Regions from separate parts of the Peribacillus sp. YIM B13482 genome, predicted to be linked through region 1. Evidence: riboswitches for the same ligand, from Rfam matches in the RefSeq annotation. Region 1 holds a riboswitch; each other region holds the start of a gene.
The links. A riboswitch is a leader RNA that binds a small molecule or an ion and turns the genes downstream of it on or off. The one in region 1 is predicted to bind S-adenosylmethionine.
Positions count from the first base shown of each region.

Region 2: another riboswitch for S-adenosylmethionine. It lies ahead of ACFX4L_RS10065 (Fur-regulated basic protein FbpA); the one in region 1 lies ahead of ACFX4L_RS12925 (5-methyltetrahydropteroyltriglutamate--homocysteine S-methyltransferase).
Region 3: another riboswitch for S-adenosylmethionine. It lies ahead of ACFX4L_RS00500 (O-acetylhomoserine aminocarboxypropyltransferase/cysteine synthase family protein); the one in region 1 lies ahead of ACFX4L_RS12925 (5-methyltetrahydropteroyltriglutamate--homocysteine S-methyltransferase).
Region 4: another riboswitch for S-adenosylmethionine. It lies ahead of ACFX4L_RS23030 (ABC transporter permease); the one in region 1 lies ahead of ACFX4L_RS12925 (5-methyltetrahydropteroyltriglutamate--homocysteine S-methyltransferase).

Region 1 covers NZ_JBHZPF010000023.1:25,879-30,684, forward strand. The annotation lists gene ACFX4L_RS12910 (MIP/aquaporin family protein) at 1-291, opposite strand, end outside; gene ACFX4L_RS12915 (glycerol-3-phosphate responsive antiterminator) at 529-1,071, opposite strand; gene ACFX4L_RS12920 (hypothetical protein) at 1,226-1,654, opposite strand; SAM riboswitch class I at 1,830-1,931, shown strand; gene ACFX4L_RS12925 (5-methyltetrahydropteroyltriglutamate--homocysteine S-methyltransferase) at 2,241-3,344, shown strand; gene ACFX4L_RS12930 (ArsR/SmtB family transcription factor) at 3,556-3,858, shown strand; gene ACFX4L_RS12935 (MFS transporter) at 4,014-4,806, shown strand, end outside.
Region 2 covers NZ_JBHZPF010000015.1:55,139-59,944, reverse strand. The annotation lists gene ACFX4L_RS10080 (DUF459 domain-containing protein) at 1-332, opposite strand, end outside; gene ACFX4L_RS10075 (GNAT family N-acetyltransferase) at 556-1,062, shown strand; gene ACFX4L_RS10070 (aspartyl-phosphate phosphatase Spo0E family protein) at 1,132-1,326, opposite strand; gene ACFX4L_RS10065 (Fur-regulated basic protein FbpA) at 1,578-1,766, opposite strand; SAM riboswitch class I at 1,943-2,047, opposite strand; TPP riboswitch at 2,207-2,311, shown strand; gene tenA (thiaminase II) at 2,406-3,095, shown strand; gene thiW (energy coupling factor transporter S component ThiW) at 3,111-3,632, shown strand; gene thiD (bifunctional hydroxymethylpyrimidine kinase/phosphomethylpyrimidine kinase) at 3,601-4,407, shown strand; gene thiM (hydroxyethylthiazole kinase) at 4,404-4,806, shown strand, end outside.
Region 3 covers NZ_JBHZPF010000001.1:90,226-95,031, reverse strand. The annotation lists gene ACFX4L_RS00525 (acyl-CoA dehydrogenase family protein) at 1-834, shown strand, start outside; gene ACFX4L_RS00520 (arsenate reductase family protein) at 976-1,332, shown strand; gene gcvH (glycine cleavage system protein GcvH) at 1,430-1,813, shown strand; gene ACFX4L_RS00510 (toprim domain-containing protein) at 1,906-2,271, shown strand; gene ACFX4L_RS00505 (thioredoxin family protein) at 2,275-2,583, shown strand; SAM riboswitch class I at 2,732-2,837, shown strand; gene ACFX4L_RS00500 (O-acetylhomoserine aminocarboxypropyltransferase/cysteine synthase family protein) at 2,937-4,247, shown strand; SAM riboswitch class I at 4,366-4,477, shown strand; gene ACFX4L_RS00495 (methionine ABC transporter ATP-binding protein) at 4,642-4,806, shown strand, end outside.
Region 4 covers NZ_JBHZPF010000075.1:6,556-11,361, reverse strand. The annotation lists partial or broken gene ACFX4L_RS23040 (ATP-binding protein) at 223-1,326, shown strand; gene ACFX4L_RS23035 (MetQ/NlpA family ABC transporter substrate-binding protein) at 1,775-2,614, opposite strand; partial or broken gene ACFX4L_RS23030 (ABC transporter permease) at 2,692-2,821, opposite strand; SAM riboswitch class I at 2,925-3,035, opposite strand; gene blaI (penicillinase repressor BlaI) at 3,416-3,796, opposite strand; gene ACFX4L_RS23020 (BlaR1 family beta-lactam sensor/signal transducer) at 3,777-4,806, opposite strand, start outside.

The DNA of each region.
Region 1 (4,806 bases):
CGCACCTATAATTGCCCCTATCATTTGGGCCATGATGTACCCTGGCACATCAGCCCAAGGAAAATCTCCATTGATAGCTAATGCTACTGTAACAGCCGGGTTTAAATGTGCCCCGCTTATGGACCCCACTGCAAAAACACCCATTGTAACAGCCAATCCCCACGCAATCGTGATAACGATCCAGCCGGCATCTTTTGCATAAGAACCCTTTAAGGATGAACCAGCCCCAATACCTGCTCCGAATAAAACTAAAATCATCGTGCCTACCACTTCTCCCCAAAATGGAGTCATGAATAAAACCCCTCCCCTGATAAATTTTTAAACCATGCCAACAAATAAAAGGAGATCCACAGCAGAACTATCTTCATAAAATAAATTATGAATAGATCTGTTGTGAATCTCCTAGTCTCCGTCACATATATTAACTTATAATTTACAATATACTAGTTTGTGAAAACGCTGTCAATTATTTCACGAGGAATTATTCTATTTTTCTGTATTTTTTTTCAACTTCCTCGTTCGACCCCATTAAACGATATCCCATAATTCAGTTTTGGAAGTGGTGATTGACGACGCTCCAGCATCAAGGGCGTTCAGGACTTCATCCGAAGTACGTATGAGGCCGCCTGCAAAAATCGGTGTCTGCAATCGTTCCTTCACCTCTTTTATCATCCATGGCATGGCGCCTGGCAATACTTCGATATAGTCCGGCTTGGTTTTCTGCACCAGCTTATAACTTTTCTCCAGAGCATGTGAATCTATTAAAAAGATTCGCTGGATGGCAATGACCCCCTTTTGCTTCGCCTTCAATATAACGTTTGATTTTGTTGAAATCAGCCCATATGGATGATATTCCTGACAAATGAATTCTGTCGCGTACTCATCACTTCTTATGCCATGGATCAAATCGACATGATAAATCATTTTCTTATTATGCTGCTTTGCCATCATACTTACGTTTTTCAATTGTGATATATGCAAATCAAGAAACACACCTATTTCATAGGAACTTTCTAAAAATCTTTCGAAATCCTTCATGCTTGCTGAAGCAGGCAAAATCTTCTGGTCCATTATTCCCCCCCTTATCTCCTGGAAAACTATAAGTAATTTAGTATATTTTATAGAGCTTGATTTATCAAACACATTGTGAGGTATGGCATTTCAACCTACCCTTACACTATCATACCTGGCATCCCCTTTAAATATTGTGGCTAAAAACGATCCATCATATTGAAAGTTTCATTTTCAATGCACCTTCGACCAGCTCATACGATTTAATTGTGCCAACGGGGATTTTTCTCACGATGTTCCAAGCATTAACATTCATTTTGATCGTTCTATTTTCGAATTCAAAAAATGGCGGTTTGTTAAATATCCTTTGGTTAATGAAATTCCTGTCAATAGGCTCCATTTCCACTAATTCAAATGAAATCGTTCTTTTTTCCACGTGAACCGGTTTTAATGTAATCCGGAAAGCCACATTTTTCTTAAACATCATTTTTTTCACTTCCGTCGTTCCGGAAAGCACTATATGCTTTGGTGTAATCTCGACTTTAATAACCTGATCATATGATTTCATTCTTAAGATTTTCTCTATCATGGCTTCAGTTACCGTTATCGGTATGCCATTTTTGAATGGACTGAATGTACTCATCCTTGCATTCCCCTCCTGCCGCTCATATGAAACGTCGGTTATAGCATATGCCGGGTTCCCTGATGTAGTTAACATTTCAACCCATATTAATAATCGGTATATTCGAAATCTTCCACCTTCATTACTTGACCTTTATAAAAACTACCTGTATAGTCTTAATTAATTTAATAGACAACTCTTATCCAGAGAGGTGGAGGGACTGGCCCTTTGATGCCTCAGCAACAGACTGATCATGTACTGTGCTAATTCCAGAAGTGTAGAAACTTGAAGATAAGAAGAGTATATAGCTTTGCTGCCAACACCTCTTCTTATTTTTAAGAAGAGGTGTTTTATTTTTAGGCTCTTTTCGTAAAGATTGTTGTTTTTAAAACGAAACTATTTAAGGTTGATTGGAGCGGAAGTGCGAGACTCCTGCGGGAGCAGCGGGACAGGTGAGACCCCACAGGCGTTTACGCCGAGGAGGCTCACCGCCCGCCCCGCGGAAAGCGAGCATCTGGAGGGGAAATCAACCACAACTCACTACCTGATAAATAGCAACAGAGTATGTGAAAACAGCCTATTTTTAAAAGGAAAGAAGGAATGCAACATGTCAATCACATTAACGAAGGCACCATTCAGGGCCGATCACGTCGGAAGTTTATTAAGACCAGAACGTTTACATATTGCCAGGAAGCAATTTAAGGAAGGTACCATTTCAGCAGAGCGGCTTCGTGAAGTTGAAACCGAAGAAATCAATCGGATTGTCGAAAAACAAATTGAAGTTGGATTGGAGGCCGTGACGGATGGTGAGTTCAGACGAACATGGTGGCACTTTGACTTCCTCGAACATTTAAATGGCATCGAGGGATATGTGACTGAAAAAGGTCTCACATTCGATGGTGTCGAAACAGAGAGATATAACGTCCGCAATACCGGGAAGGTTTCATTCAATCCCGAACATCCCTTCATTCGTGATTTCATTGAATTGAACAAAATCGTGAACGGACGCGCCGTTGCCAAGCAAACCATTCCCAGTCCGAATCAATTATTTGCTGTAGGCATTCATAATGAAGACATCTACCCTGATATTGAAGACTATGCTAATGATATCATCAAAGCGTATCAGCATGCTTTGAAGGCTTTTTATGAAGCAGGTGTACGTTATCTTCAATTGGATGATGTATATATAGCCAGACTTTCAGCTCCAGATTTCCAGTTCAAAGATGGAAAATATACGAGGGAACAGTTAATCGATCTTGCACTTCGCGTAATTAATGGCGCATTGGAAGGCAAACCAGAAGACCTTGTCGTCACTACACACCTATGTCGTGGGAACTACCAGTCGACTTGGGCGTTTGAAGGAAGCTATGCCCGTATCGCCCCAACTTTATTGGCAAAAGAAACAGTGGATGGATTTTTCTTGGAATATGATGATCAACGCTCAGGAGATTTCAAGCCATTGGAATACATTCCAAATGGCGGTGCACGGGTCGTACTGGGTGTCGTCACTTCAAAAAATGGAGAAATCGAAGACAAGGAAGCTGTTAAGGCACGCATTGAAGAAGCCTCGCACTTCGTTCCTCTCGAACAATTATGCTTAAGTCCGCAATGCGGATTCGCCTCCACCCATCACGGCAACAAGCTGACCGAAGAACAGCAATGGGAAAAGCTGAAATTCGTCGTTGATGTAGCAAAAGAAGTATGGAAATGATTTTTTAGCGGAGACTTTAATTCTGATTTACAGGATTTGAACAACCTAATCGGCCCGCACTGATAAGGGAGCCGATTAGGTTCTTGCAATAATACATTTCCATTCCTTTAATGACTCTTTAGATAACGGTATCAAGTTTTGCTATTTATGAAACTAACGATGAATGATAAAACCATTTGACATATCGATAATTCTCGATATAATGAAATGTATGAAAACAATCGAGATATTTAAAGCATTATCCAATGAATCCAGGTTGCAAATCTTACAATGGCTCAAGGCGCCTGAACTCCACTTCACCCCTCATGAGGGAATAGACATGAAGGAAACCGGCGTTTGCGTAAGTCAGATTACGGAAAAATTAAACATGACCCAGTCCACGGCCTCTCAATACCTCTCGATGCTTCTTAGAGCAGGATTGATTAAAACGGAGCGGATAGGAAAGTTTACGTATTACAAACGAGATGAAGAGGCAATCTCAAAAATTACTGATTTCTTGAAAGAAGAAGTATGAAAATGAACCTGATCCGTACATTAGAGGGTTGGGTTCATTTTTCTCTCTAACATTTCGATATTTCGCGATATGTTTATTTTTTATTCATACATATTAACATATAACGATATGTCTTTATATAAAATTAATAATCATTAATGAGGAGTGAATCTATTTTGCTTAATACATGGAAAATTTACATGTTAGCGATTATCAGTTTTTTAGTAGGAACATCCGAATTCATCATATCCGGAATTTTGGATAAGATTGCGGATTCTCTTGGAGTGACCCTTGCTGCCGCAGGACAGCTCATTACAATTTTCTCCCTTGTCTACGCAATCGGTACACCCATTCTCATGGCTTTGACAGCAAGTTTAGACAGACGAAGATTAATGTTGTATTCCCTTGGACTATTCGTAGTGGCCAATCTGCTTGCCTTTCTATTACCAGGCTTTGGACCTTTTCTATTTGCACGCATAATCATGGCACTTGGTGCAGGATTGGTTGTAGTCACCGCTCTGAATATTGCCGCTCAGCTTGCTCCGCCAAATAAACAAGCAAGTTCTATTGCGACAGTTGTCATGGGGTTTACAGCTTCCCTTATCATTGGCGTACCTCTCGGAAGAATCATGACAGATGCATTCGGGTGGAAATCCGTCTTTGGCGGAATCGCCCTATTCGGCCTGATTGCCATGATCGTTTTATTCTTTACCATTCCTCCTACCAAAGGGGATAAACCAGTACCACTTCTCCAGCAGCTGGCCCTTCTTAAAAAAAGGAAAGTTGCCCTTGGATTATCGATAACCTTCTTCTGGCTTGGCGGATACTCGATAGCTTATACCTATCTATCCCCTTACTTGCTATCCGTATCAGGGATAAGTGACTCTCTACTTAGCACGGCCTTGCTTATATTCGGTATCGCAAGCTTGATCGGATCAAAGTTTGGCGGTTATAGTACGGATCGATGGG
Region 2 (4,806 bases), on a different contig from region 1:
AAGTCATTGGTTCCAATATAAACGATGAAAGTATCGGCTTTATCAAGTTTCGATTTAATGCGGTAATCATCAAGCTGATTCATGACCCCATCCGTTTCCTGACCTTTTATACCGTAATTCCAAAAACTCACTTTTTGTTCCGATTCCGGATTATTCAATTCATCCTCCAGACCTTCTACATATCCCTCCCCGTCCTTATCCCCTTTTCCAAAGGTTAACGAATCTCCAAAAGCCATTACCCTTTGCACATCTTTCGACTCCGAGGCCTGAAATTTATATGCAGCAAAACAAATAACTAGTACAATAATTAACAAACCTGCTACTTTTTTCATTGGTTTCTCCTTTTGTCTATTTACTATGAAGTATTTCATCATTTTAAATACCCAAAAATCTGTAGTTTTAACATACAAAAATGAATTGTCAGATAAATAGTAAAGAGTGTATGATAATATAAAACTTTCAATGGATTGGGCTTCATTCACCGGCCTTTATGTAAGCGGGATGATACCCTTTATTCTGGAGATTGAATATAAATGATAGATAGGAGTTTAAATGATGGCAGAGCACATAGAGTTTAGGGAGGCAGCACTTTCGGATTTACCCAGAATCGTTGAAATATATAATTCGACAATTGCTTCAAGAATGGTCACGGCAGATACGGAACCTGTATCCGTACAATCGAGGGTTAAATGGTTTGAGGAACATCATTCAGAAAGTCGACCGCTATATATCATTACTATAGAAGGGCAAACTGCCGGATGGATGAGCTTTCAATCTTTCTATGGCCGGCCAGCTTATGATTCTACGGCCGAAATCAGCATTTATATCGATGATTATTTCCGGGGAAAAGGAATCGGACAAATTTCGATTCAAAAGGCAATTGAAGTGAGCCCTAAATTAGGGGTGAAAACTTTATTAGGTTTCATTTTTGCCCACAATATACCTAGCCTGAAGCTTTTTTCAAAATTCGGGTTTGAAAAATGGGCAAATTTGCCTCGAGTTGCAGAGCTCGATGGCATTGAAAGAGATTTGATTATACTTGGGAAACGTGTCGATAATTAAAATATTCATTTAAAGCTATTGCCTTGAGCAGTAGCCTTTTTCGGATTAAGCGAGGCCGAAATGGAGAATTTAGAAATACCTATATCCTTTCTTAAGGGAAAAATATTCAGAATCTCTTTTATTTGTTAAAGCATTCAACAGCGTATCCAATTCTTGGCTTGCTTGAACAGTTAGAAGACTTGTTAAACCATAAATTGCCGCCAATTTGATCATTTCTTGTCTCTTCTCTTCTACTTTTTCAACAGTTACCTTCTGGCAAAGCATCAAGCCACCTCCCATTTATTCAATTTTTTTACACCTTCATCATAATGAAAATTATAGTTAAAATCAACTATTCATTTGAAATCAAATGTGTAATTTTACAGTTTAAATGTGACAAAAAGCCTATTTCATTTTCTAAATATGTATATATTGTGTCATCCCCTATATAAACATAAATAAAAAAAGCATCCACAAGTATAGACTGCGAATGCTTACATCATATCCCTTATCCCAAGATTATAGCCTATCGATTACTATGTCATCCATTCCGAAGGAGACTGGTTATTAGGTCTATTTATTACAATCTTATATTCATTTTCAAGTACTTTTAACGGGGCATCATAAAGGTGCCTTTCATCAGAGGTTTTGTATACTCCATTGGCCAATAACTCTTCAATAAGCATTGCCTTCCTCTGTTCAATCCTCTTAAATAATTCTGCCATGTAAATGGCTCCTTTCCTAGTCATCATAGAGCCCGCTTCTAGTTGAGCTAAACTGTATTAACCGGTTTGATTTCACCAAATTATATATACCTTTTCTAGTATGCCACTAAACGTTATTCCGCAAAAATAAAAGCCTCTTCTAATTCAAGAAGAGGCTTACAGTGTCCGTACGGCTCTTCTTATCTTCCAAGCAAATGCTTGTTGGATTTAGCACAGTTCCCAAAATGGGTCTGCTGCCGAGGTTTCTTTGGGCCAAGTCCCTCCACCTCTCTGGATAAGAATTCAATATATAAATGATGTAGAAATGATTTTATCCCAATAAACATCAAAAGTCAATTACCTGGTTCTTCCTTTTCCACTTGCCATAAATGGGTTTCCCCTTTCAAATGTGGGTTGCATTTTCTTGTCTTTCTGATATGATGTCAGTAATTACATACAATTCACACCACTAGGGGAGTCTTTTTTTAGACTGAGATGGAATTAGTTCCGGACCCTTTGAACCTGAACCGGCTCATACCGGCGGAGGGAAGTGGATGATATCGTCCATTTGCAGACTTTATCCATCTACCCCGTTCCGTATTCAGGAGCGGTTTTTTTTATGGATGTAAATAGGGGATCTATTCTAAAGGAGGATGAACAATGGAGAATACTAAATTAGAAACCTTCAGTGAAAGACTTCATGGACGGGCAAAAGAAATTTGGAAAAGGAACCATTCACATCCCTTTGTCCAGGCAATTGGAAACGGCACGCTACCTGAAAAAAAATTTTCTTATTATTTGAAGCAGGACTATATCTATCTCATGGAATATTCCAAGCTTTTTGCTCTAGGTGTCATCAAAGCTCATAATATCGAAACCATGGCAAGATTTTCCAGTATTTTAAACGAAACTCTTCAAGTGGAAATGGATATCCATCGGCAATATGCTTCGGAATTCGGAATCAGTACCAAGGAATTGGAAGAAACAGAACCTACGCCTACCACTTTAGCCTATACGGGTTACATGCTAAATGCAGCTCAGCATGGGACTTTGGCAGACCTCATCGCTTGTCTCCTACCATGTGCTTGGGATTATTATGAAATTGGTTTGATATTAAAAAAACAAAATGGTGAAGCATTGGAAAACAACCGCTACGCAGATTGGATAAGGTCCTATTCATCTCCTGAATTCGGTGAGGCACACAAGTGGCTGATTGCTTTATTGGAAGAATTAACAAGAGGCATGCCTGAAAAGGAACTTCTGAGATTAGAAAAGCACTTTTTGGTGACTTCCCGATATGAATATTTATTCTGGGATATGGTTCAAAATGAACAAGATTGGCCACTGTAGGTATTGGCCATGATGATGAATCCAATCAAGAAAATGACGTTGACTGCCATGATCACGGGTATAACGACTCTGACCAGTTCAATTATTTTCATCCCTGTCGGATTTGCTAAAATCTTCCCTATACAGCATCTGGCAAATGTCCTGACAGCCGTTTTATTGGGGCCTGCCTATTCGGTAACACAAGCTTTATTAGTTTCCATCATTAGAAACATGTCTGGTACCGGTTCAATTTTCGCCTTTCCTGGCAGCATGATAGGTGCACTATTGGCTGCCGTCCTTTATCGAAAAACACAAAGCTTGAAATTCGCCTGTCTAGGGGAAGTGATTGGGACCGGCATTCTCGGATCCCTATCCTGTTATCCACTTGCACTCCTCCTATTGGGGGAAAAAGCTGCTCTTTTTGGTTTTTTACCAGCTTTTATGCTTAGTTCATTCGCAGGTGCGCTTTTAGCTTTCATATTACTTAAAATACTTCTAAAAAATAATTATATGAAGGGGATTTTTTATGAAAACAGCATTAACCATCGCAGGCTCTGATTCAGGGGGCGGTGCTGGAATACAAGCAGATTTAAAAACATTTTCTGCACATGGTGTCTTTGGAATGTCTGCCATTACAGCTGTTACTGCACAAAACACAATGGAAGTGCGTTCAGTTCAGGCCATCGAAACAGCTATCATCTCGGATCAAATTGCTGCCATCTTTGAGGATATTCATGTCGATGCAGTAAAAATAGGAATGCTTGGATCAAAAGAAATAGTGAAAACAGTCGCTGCGTCCATTAAAACCTACTTACCTTCCATCGTTATCCTTGACCCAGTCATGATTTCAAAAAGCGGCCACCATTTGCTAGACGAAAAAGCTGTCACTGCCTTAAAAATGGAATTGCTTCCGCTTGCAACACTTGTAACCCCGAATGTACCAGAAGCGGAAGTCCTTACTGGCTTGTCGATTCGAACGAAACAAGATTTTTACAGGGCATGCATATCCATACATGAACTAGGTTCTAAAGCCGTTTTACTTAAAGGGGGCCATGCAGCAGGAAATCCAAACGATCTTTTTTATGATGGAACTGACTTCCAATGGATCAAGGGAGAACGCATTCATACACAAAACACACATGGTACAGGCTGTACCCTATCATCCGCCATTACATCCAACCTGGCAAATGGACTGCCATTGAAAGAGTCGATTGAACTGGCCAAGACCTATATTTCCGAAGCGATACGTAATAGCTTTTCAATCGGTAGGGGGCATGGACCTGTCCATCATTTTCATTCATTTTCAAAAAAAGAACGGAGTGACTTAATATGAATGTTGCTGCAGCCGATTTATTCGTGAAAGTACGAGAAAGAAAACCTCTCGTTCACCAAATCACCAACTTTGTTACGGTCAACGACTGTGCCAATGTCACCCTTGCCATCGGTGGCTCACCTGTAATGACATCGAGCCCCAGTGAAGTGGCGGATATGGTCAAATTAGCGAATGCATTGGTCCTGAATTTCGGTACGATTGATGATAAAGCCTTAGAAGCAATGGAGATTGCCGGCAAGACGGCAAATGCCCTGAATATCCCAGTCATTTTGGACCCGGTGGGAGTGGGTGCCACCTCCTATCGGACAGAGAAAGTCACAGAGCTCCTAAGTAAGGTTACTTTCCAAATCATTCGCGGAAATGCGAGTGAGATCCTACGATTGATGGGGGGGGATATCG
Region 3 (4,806 bases), on a different contig from region 1:
GCTGAAAGCTCTGTTTACCGTACCGTTGGACTTTATGATCAAAGACAGAGCAAGTTGACGGATGAGCAAGTAAAAGATGGAAAATCAATGGCAGCTGCAATCGCTGAATATGCAATTGAGTGTTCAGTGAATAAATTCTTCGCCTCCGAAGTATTGGATTACGTTACGGATGAAGGCGTACAGCTACATGGTGGTTATGGTTTCATGCAGGAGTATGAAATTGAAAAAGCATATCGTGATTCCCGTATTAACCGGATCTTTGAAGGAACAAATGAAATCAATCGATTGCTTGTTCCGGGAACTTTCCTGAAAAAAGCACTTAAAGGGGAATTGCCACTTCTTCAAAAGGCACAAAGCCTGCAAGAGGAATTAATGATGATGATGCCGGAAGAGCCTGGCGATGAGCCATTGGCACAAGAAAAAATGCTTGTTAGAAACGCTAAGAAAATCGGTATTTTGGCTAGTGGCCTTGCTGCACAGAAATACGGGAAAAACCTTGATCAAGAACAAGAAATCCTCTCCAACATTGCTGATATAGCTTCCCTTGCCTATGCAGCTGAGTCCGTTGTGTTACGTACGGAAAAAGCAATTGCGTCTACGGGGCTGGAGAAGAACAAACAAAAAGTGCTTTATACGGAAATTTTCGTTCAGGAAGCTTTCAATGAAATAGAACAACATGCAAAGGAAACGTTAATTGCGGTGGAAACAGGCGACACTCTTCGCATCATGCTTGCTTCCCTTCGCAAGCTGACAAGACACACTCCAATCAATGTCATTGCGAAAAAACGTGAAGCTTCGGTTAAGGTAATCGAAACGGAAAAATATGCGCTATAAGCAATAAATCAGAATCTGTAAAGGGGATGCCCGTAAAGGCATTCCCTTTATTTCCTTTGATGAAATCTCATTGGGAATTCAAAGGATATTTCATTGTATTGCGTGGTGAAAACGGGTATTCTAATGATAGGTGGTGAAACGATGGGCTTAACATTATATTGGTACCCAAAATGCGGCACATGCCGTAATGCGAAAAAGTGGCTGGATAATCATGAACTGCAATATGAAGCAATCCATATAGCGGAAAACCCGCCTTCGCGAACTGAAATCGAACAACTATATAAAATCAGCAATTTAGAGTTGAAGAAGTTTTTCAATACTAGCGGTCAAAAATATCGGGAGCTGGGCTTAAAGGATAAGCTGAAAGAAGCTTCTGATGCAGAGATGCTTGATATATTGTCTACAGATGGCATGCTTCTGAAAAGGCCGATTGTTACGGATGGTACCAAAGTGACGGTAGGTTTCAAAGAAGAGCAATTCAATCAGGTTTGGAACTGAAATTTAACAAAATATTTGGTTAATTCCTTACTTAAACATAAGATCTGCCTTATAATGGAATAGATAAAATAAGATGTACATATGGAGGGTTAAAATAATGACAACAACACCAAAAGAACTTCGTTACACTAAAGAACATGAATGGGTCAAAACGGAAGATGGAACAGTGCGCATTGGAATTACTGCGTTCGCCCAGTCCGAGCTTGGGGACATCGTATTCGTTGAGCTTCCAGAAATCGGTGATGAACTGAAAGCGAACGAGCCATTTGGAAGTGTGGAATCCGTTAAGACCGTTTCTGAGCTTTATGCTCCTATCAGTGGCAAGGTTGTTGAAGTAAACGAAGACTTAAGTGACAACCCTGAATATGTAAATGAATCTCCTTTTGAAAAAGCATGGATGATCGTGCTTGAACCATCAAATAGCAGTGATATTGAAAATCTGATGAGCGCTGAAGAATATGAAAGTTTGATTAACGGTTAAAACGAAGGAGAGGGGGGCCTGAAAAGGCCTGCTCTCTTTTTCATTTTGTACAATTGCAGTTGCGCACATAATTCGTGAGATGGAGTGATGACATGGAATGGGGCGAGTTCGATAAAGTGATCATTGTAGAAGGCAGTTCCGATAGAAAAAAAGTTGCCTCCGTTTTAAATGAAGATGTGGAAATAAGGTGTACGAATGGGACCATATCATTAACTAAGCTCGATGAATTAGTGGATGAATTGATGGAACGTGATGTTTATCTCCTGTTTGACGCAGATGAATCAGGAGAAAAGCTGCGGAAGCAATTCCGAAGGGAAATGCCGGAAGCGAACCACCTGTATATTAATAAAATGTACAAAGAAGTGGAAAGCTCACCCGAACATCATATCGCAACTGTGCTTTTATCTGCCAATATGAATGTGAAAATGAAATTTTTAAGTCAAAGGATGAACGATTAATTGATGCAGGAATGGAAAGAAGAAGAGTGTAAGATTGCCGTTGAAAAAGGGGAAACCTTTTGTTTATATTTATATACGCCTTTATGCGGTACCTGTCAGGTGGCTTCCAAGATGCTGACGATATCCATGGAACTTTTCCCGGAATTGAAGGCAGGCAAAATGAATATGAACTATGTCCAAGCAATCGCCGAATCGTATGAAATTGAAAGTGTCCCTTGTTTATTGCTTTTCAAAAAAGGACAGCTGCACAAAAAAATATATGCCTTTCAATCCGTTCCTTATTTGTATGGATTGCTTAAGGAAATCAGCTAAGAAACCAATCAGAACCGGATTGTTTTTTTTATTGTGAACATGTTGCTCCCAAATTGAAACTAAAAAAAGAATATTCTAACAATTCGTTGACTGATTAATTCTAAAATGCTATATTTTGAATTAAGAAAGCAACGGCTGAATTTAATAGTTCTTATCAAGAGTGGCGGAGGGACTGGCCCGACGAAGCCCGGCAACCGGTATAAATTTATATACGGTGCTAATTCCAGCAGAGTGTTGGCTCTGGAAGATGAGGTGTGTTTTAAAACCTCTTCTTGTGGAAGTGGTTTTTTTGTTTATGAAAGGCCAGGTTTTCATGAAATTCCAACTAAATCCATAGAAAAAGGTGAAATCATATGTCAGAGAAAAAGTTGCGTTTTGAAACATTGAGTGTTCATGGCGGTCTGCAAGCTGATGAAACAGGTGCCCGGGCAGTCCCTATCTACCAAAGCAATGCATACTTGTTCAAAGACACAGACCATGCAGCGAATTTATTTGGTTTAAAGGAGAATGGTTATATATATACACGACTCCATAATCCCACGGTCAGTGTTTTTGAGGAAAGAATGGCCTTATTGGAAGGCGGTATCGGCGGATTGGCAACTGCAAGCGGAATGGCAGCCATCTCACTGTCAATCCTGAATATTGCCGGTGCAGGGGATGAAATTGTTTCAGCCTCTACATTATATGGCGGCACGTATAATCTTTTTGAAAATACTCTTCCTAAATATGGGATTAAGGTGAAGTTCGTTTCTCCTGATGACCCAGAAAATTTCAAAAGGGCAATTACGCCAAGAACAAAAGCCATATTTGCTGAAACGATCGGAAATCCAAGTTTGAGGGTCCTTGATATAGAAGCAGTAGCAGACATCGCCCACGAAGCCGGGATACCTTTAATTATCGATAATACCTTCGCTACACCGTATCTATGCAGACCAATTGATTTTGGGGCGGATATTGTCATCCATTCCGCTACAAAATGGATTTTGGGGAATGGAACGACGTTAGGCGGCGTCATAGTGGATGGAGGGAAGTTCGACTGGAACTCGCCAAACTACCCTGGCTTTACGGAGCCTGACCCAAGCTACGACGGTCTTGTATACGCCGATGCAGTTGGACCTGCTGCTTTTATAACGAAGGCCCGAGTGCAGTTGCTTCGTGATTTAGGTCCTGCGCTAAGTGCCCAAAGTGCATTCCAGTTTACGCTTGGACTTGAAACGCTGCATGTAAGAATGAAAGAGCATCTTTCGAACACCAAGTCTGTCATTCAATATTTGGAAAATCACCCTGCCGTGACTTGGGTTTCACATCCCGGTAAAGAGGATCATCCCGATAAAGCCCTTGCGGACAAATACTTGCCTAAGGGAGCAGGCTCTGTTGTGACTTTTGGAATACAGGGTGACCGCGAAGCCGGGGCAAAACTTATCAATTCGGTGGAATTATGGTCCCATGTAGCTAATGTAGGGGATGCTAAGAGTTTAATCATCCACCCTGCCAGTACGACCCACCAACAATTGAATGATGCAGGTCTGGCGAAAGCGGGAGTGCGTGCTGATCAGGTCCGTTTATCCATCGGGATTGAAAATGCAGAGGATTTAATAGAAGATTTAGAGCAGGCAATTGAAAAAGCGACGAATATCGTCTCCCTGACGTCTAAAACGGTTTAAGAAAAAAGTCCAGTTCATTCTTTTACTAGAAATAATATACATTGCACTCCTTTTTTATCTATGATAAAATTTCCCCATACTAAAGAACTTAATGCTGTACAAATATTCTATATATTAGCTCTTATCAAGAGAGGTGGAGGGATGTGCCCGATGAAACCCGGCAACCGACAAGGAGATTCCTTGGAAAGGTGCCAATTCACACAAAGTTTAATTACTTTGGAAGATGAGAGGAAGGCCAGCTTCTTCACCTGCCTTTCTGCTCATGCAGAAAGGTTTTTTCTATTTCATTTGGGAAAACCTTCATGAAAGGAAAAAATGGTATTAAAAACTGACTAATAATGTAGAGAAATCAACTAAGTTCATAGGTTTTATTGGATAAAAGAGGTGAGCATTAATGATTACATTGACGAAAGTAAGTAAGCTTTTCCGAACAGGAAAAGGAAACGGTGAGACTATTAAGGCAGTAAATAATGTGAGTGTTGAAATAAATAACGGCGAAATTTTCGGTATTATTGGTTACAGCGGAGCGGGGAAAAGTACTTTGATCAGAATGCTCAAT
Region 4 (4,806 bases), on a different contig from region 1:
AGACGGAAAAAGATGGGAGCTCATACCTGTCCATATGGTTAACAGGATTTATATAGAACCACTTTTTATGCTTCATGGAAAATATGAATAAAATATAAATAAGGATTCTTGCATCAAGACCCTTTCCAATATATAATATTTAGAATATTTAGAAAATTTGGAGTGGAGGAGTGAAATTATATATCTATAAAACAATTACAAGAAAGTTATATGTCTATTCTACAATTACGAGAAAGTGAGATGAAATACCGAGCTCTATTTGAACATGCAACTGATGCAGTTTACCTATTAGAATTGAATGAGGATCGATTGCCAATTCTATTTCTTGACGTAAATCCAGTTGCATGTAAAAGATTGGGTTATAGCAAGGAGAAAATTCTTTCAATGTCTGTTATGGATATTCTTCCTGAAAAAATTAAAACTATAAACATTATAAAAGATTCCGAAAAGGGAAAACATAACTTCACTTTCCGAGATGAATATGTTTTTAAAATTGAGGAGAAAATAGATACTGAGTTAATCATCGATATCTTTAGATTAGGTGAAAAAGAGGTTGCTATGGTTATTTCTCGAGATATCACTGAACGTTTAAAAACAGAAGAATTACTGCGAAAATCAGAGAAGCTTGATGTGGTAGGGAAATTAGCTACAGCAATAGCTCATGAAATTCGAAATCCACTAACAACTATTAAAGGATTTATACAACTAATACAATCAATGAAAAATAAAGAAAATCAGTGGTACATAGATGTAATATCATCGGAAATTGAACAAATAGAAGTAATCATAAATAGACTTATGATAGTAGCTAAACCACAAGCAGTAAAGGTTCAACTCAATAATTTGAGCATGTTAGCAGAACAAGTTATAACGCTACTGCAACCTCAAGCAATGATGAAAAATATACAGATCAGAACAGAGCTTAAATCAGAAATTCCCTACATACCTTGTGAAGGAAACCAAATAAAACAAGTGTTTATCAATATCTTAGAAAATGCAATTGAAGCGATGTCAACGGGAGGAGAAATTTTGGTTCAAATCGATACACTTGATAGTCATCAAGTAAGTATTTGTTTTATCGATCAAGGATGTGGGATTCCAAGAGAACGTATCCCATATCTTGGAGAACCCTTTTATAGTATCAAAGAAAAAGGGGTTGGCTTAGGGTTAATGATCTGCTATGAAATTGTGAAAGCACATCAAGGAAAGATAGTTATTGAAAGTGAAATAAATAAAGGAACAACAGTTAATGTTATTCTTCCCATCTATTTTCTTTCTTATCAAAGGATTCTTTTAATTTCTTTCATGGGAAAGGCTTTTCGGTGATTACATACGTCGGTGTCGACTGGATATGACTACTTACAAATATTGAATGATTGGTATATCTTATACAATATTTTATGTAATCTTTGTTTCACTTTTGGATTGCATATTATCACGATTTTCTTAGTTTCTTTTGACATGAGAGGATTGACCGTGACGACGGCAATATCCACACAGAATAACTAGATGTTGATCCGTAATTCTCTCAATTAGTTGATTTTGTTTGTTTTGCATTTTAACATTCATAGTAGGGCTTCCTCCTTAAGACTTTGAGTTTAGTTAAGTATTTATGTTTAAGAAATTTACGCTTTAAGTTTTTTTGTAGCTTCTATTAAGCGGCTTTTTGTAAACGGATTTTTTGCTTTTCTAGTGTATAGACATAGAAGAACCCCGAGTAATGGACCTTTTTCGAAGTGTCCATTATTCGGGGTATAGTTCATGAAAGGGTATTTTATTTAGATACTGGTATGACTGCACCTTTATATTTTTTAGTAATGAAGTCTTGTATTTCTTTAGAGCGAAGTACTTCTACTAACGCTTTTACTGTCTCTTTATTTTCATCGCCCTTACGTACAGTGATAATGTTTGCATATGGATTATCTTCACCCGATTCAACAGCGATTGGGTCTTTAAGCGGATCTAGCCCTGCATCTAACGCATAGTTCGCATTAATAACAACCGCATCACCTTCGTTGTTATTATAAATTTGAGGTAATAGGCCACCTTCTATATCTGCATTAAAAGTTAAGTTTTTAGGATTTTCTACAATATCATTAATCGTAGCTTCTGTTTTATTGAGGCCTTTTTTTAGCTTAATAACGCCTTCTTTTTCAAAAATAGATAGAATACGTCCTTGTTCAGCTACAGCATTACGCATAATAACTGTACCGTTTTTTGGAAGATCTTTTAAGCTATCATACTTTTTAGAGTAAATGCCGATTGGCTCAATATGAATAGCACCCGCATTTACAAAGTCATAGTCTGGATTCTCTTTTAACACTGATTTAAGATATGGAACGTGTTGGAAATAATTTGCATCAATCTCTTTATCAGCTAACGCTGTGTTCGGAATAATATAATCTTGGAATGTTTTAATTTCTAAATCAATTCCCTTTTCCTTTAATAATGGCTTTGCCTCTTCTAAAATTTCAGCATGTGGAATGTTTGATGCACCCACAAGGATTTTCTTTTCTTTGTCTGAAGAATCTGATCCGCTGTTAGTCGTACCGCAAGCTGCTAAACTTAATACTAATGCTGAGGAAACTGCTAAAGTTGATATCCACTTTTTCATAATTCATTTCTCCCTTATCGTTTATCTATTTTTGTTGTAAATATATCACCTATAAATTGAATAAAAAACAATGACTAAACATCATTATTATTGAGCTGAAACCCTTCAAGATATAACAAATTACCTAAACCACCTGCACCAACCCCAGCAACCAACTAGAAGGATTGTTGTAACTGTAATACCTGAAATTAATGCTGGCACCAGCTCTTAGTATGTTAGTTTGTCCGAAGTATACAGGGGAAAGGAAAGTTTTTTCTCCTCAAAAAAACCTTTCTACACATGAGTAGAAAGGTTGGTTAAACAATCCTTTCTCTCATCTTCCAAAGCACATTGCTTTGCAGGAATTGGCACCATATCAGTTAATTAACTGACGGTTGCCGGGCTTCACAGGGCACAGTCCCTCCACCTCTCTTGATAAGAGTCAAACAATATATTCAATTAAACGAAATATTTTAAATTCAGCGTTAATATAGTATGACAGTGATCTTATCATGACCAAATGGTAGTGTCAATCAAAAAAATGTTCAATTAATTTGAATTTACGAATGATTGCGTTAAATGTCTTGTTCCTGTAGCCCTTACGATTGCTTGTTCCAGGCCCTGCAGAAGCCTTCACTATCAAGAAGCGTGATAAAAACATCTATTGAATTAAATTCATGCATAACTATTATTAAGACGAAAGTTCTGATTTTTTTCGTATCAAACTACGCAGATAATTACATGGGAAATATGTCCGCCGCTATTTCGATTTCGACCGAAAAAAGCGATTTGGAAAAATCCCAAATCGCTTTTTTTATAGTATTATTTTTTAGGTGTTTTATTTAAAATAAAGCGTAGTTCATTGATATCATCATCAGATAGGGCATCTTCCTGAATGAATTGGACAAGCATGGATTTCAGGGCACCTCCATAGATACGGTTGATAAATGATTCGGTCTCGGCACGCTGGCACTCTTCCTGTGTATAGAGCGGGTAAAAGGTGTAAATTCTTAGATTTTTATCGACACCTACTACATCTTTTTGAACCAATCGATCGAGAAGAGTGCGTATGGTTTTCGGCTTCCAATCGGTACTCTCCTGTAAGGAAACTATGATGTCATTTGCTGTTTGAGGGGCTTTATCCCAAAGCACGTTCATGATTTCCCATTCTGATTCTGATATGCTAGGAATGTTTTTCTCCACTTTTCTCCCCTCCATTTTTTTTATAGATTCCTAAATCCTTTAAAATTGATAAAGTAATTTCTCCCGCCTTGCTTCCAGATGAATCATCTTCATTTTGTATATTGGTAGCAAAGAAATAAGTATCGTTCTTCGTCTCTACATACCCGATAAACCAACCATTGATGTTTTTTCCATTCACTGTTCCTGTACCTGTTTTTCCTGATAGGCGAGCTTCCTCATTCTTTTCTAAGAGCAGGGCGTCCTTCACAGCTTGGATATGCATTTCCTTATATCGCAATTGATTGTAATAAAAGGCTTGCAGCAGTTGGACTTGCTCGACTGGAGAAATTTTCAATGAGGATTCGAGCCAGAATTCACCCAATTCCCCGGATACATCGGAATTTCCATAGTTTATCGCTTGCAGATTGGATTGTATTGTTTCAAATCCCGTTCTGCGATCTAATTCTTGGAAATACCAGTTTACCGAATTTTGTAAAGCGGATGAGACATCCTGATCCATATTCCAAGCGTCATAGGGTTGCTCAGTCCCATCCCAGGAAAGAGTGGATTCTTCGGGTGATATCACATTTGATTCTAGTGCAAATAAGGCACTATAGATTTTGTATGTGGAATCAGGTGATACCCGCAAAGTACTTTTCTCTTCATTATAAATGCGATATTGCTGTGCGTTATGATCATATAAAACAAAGCTTCCTTCATACCCTTTAAAGAATTGATGTAAATCTTCATAAACTACTCTGTCATTTTTAAAATAGTATCGGTCTTTTTCCGTCGCAAATGCGAAAACGAAAGGTAATTGGATTGTCAAAATGATACTGGCCAACACATAAATAAAGACGCTTTTCCTTATTGATTTTTTTTGGGAATGCTTATAGGCAGAAATTTGTTCAATTCGCTTTTTGATTTGAAGCTTGGAACCGTTTAATTGTGTCACTAACTGTAGATTACTTGACCGTTTTGAAAGATCCAAAAAATTAATGATAGTATTTCCATATTCACTAAAAGAGTTA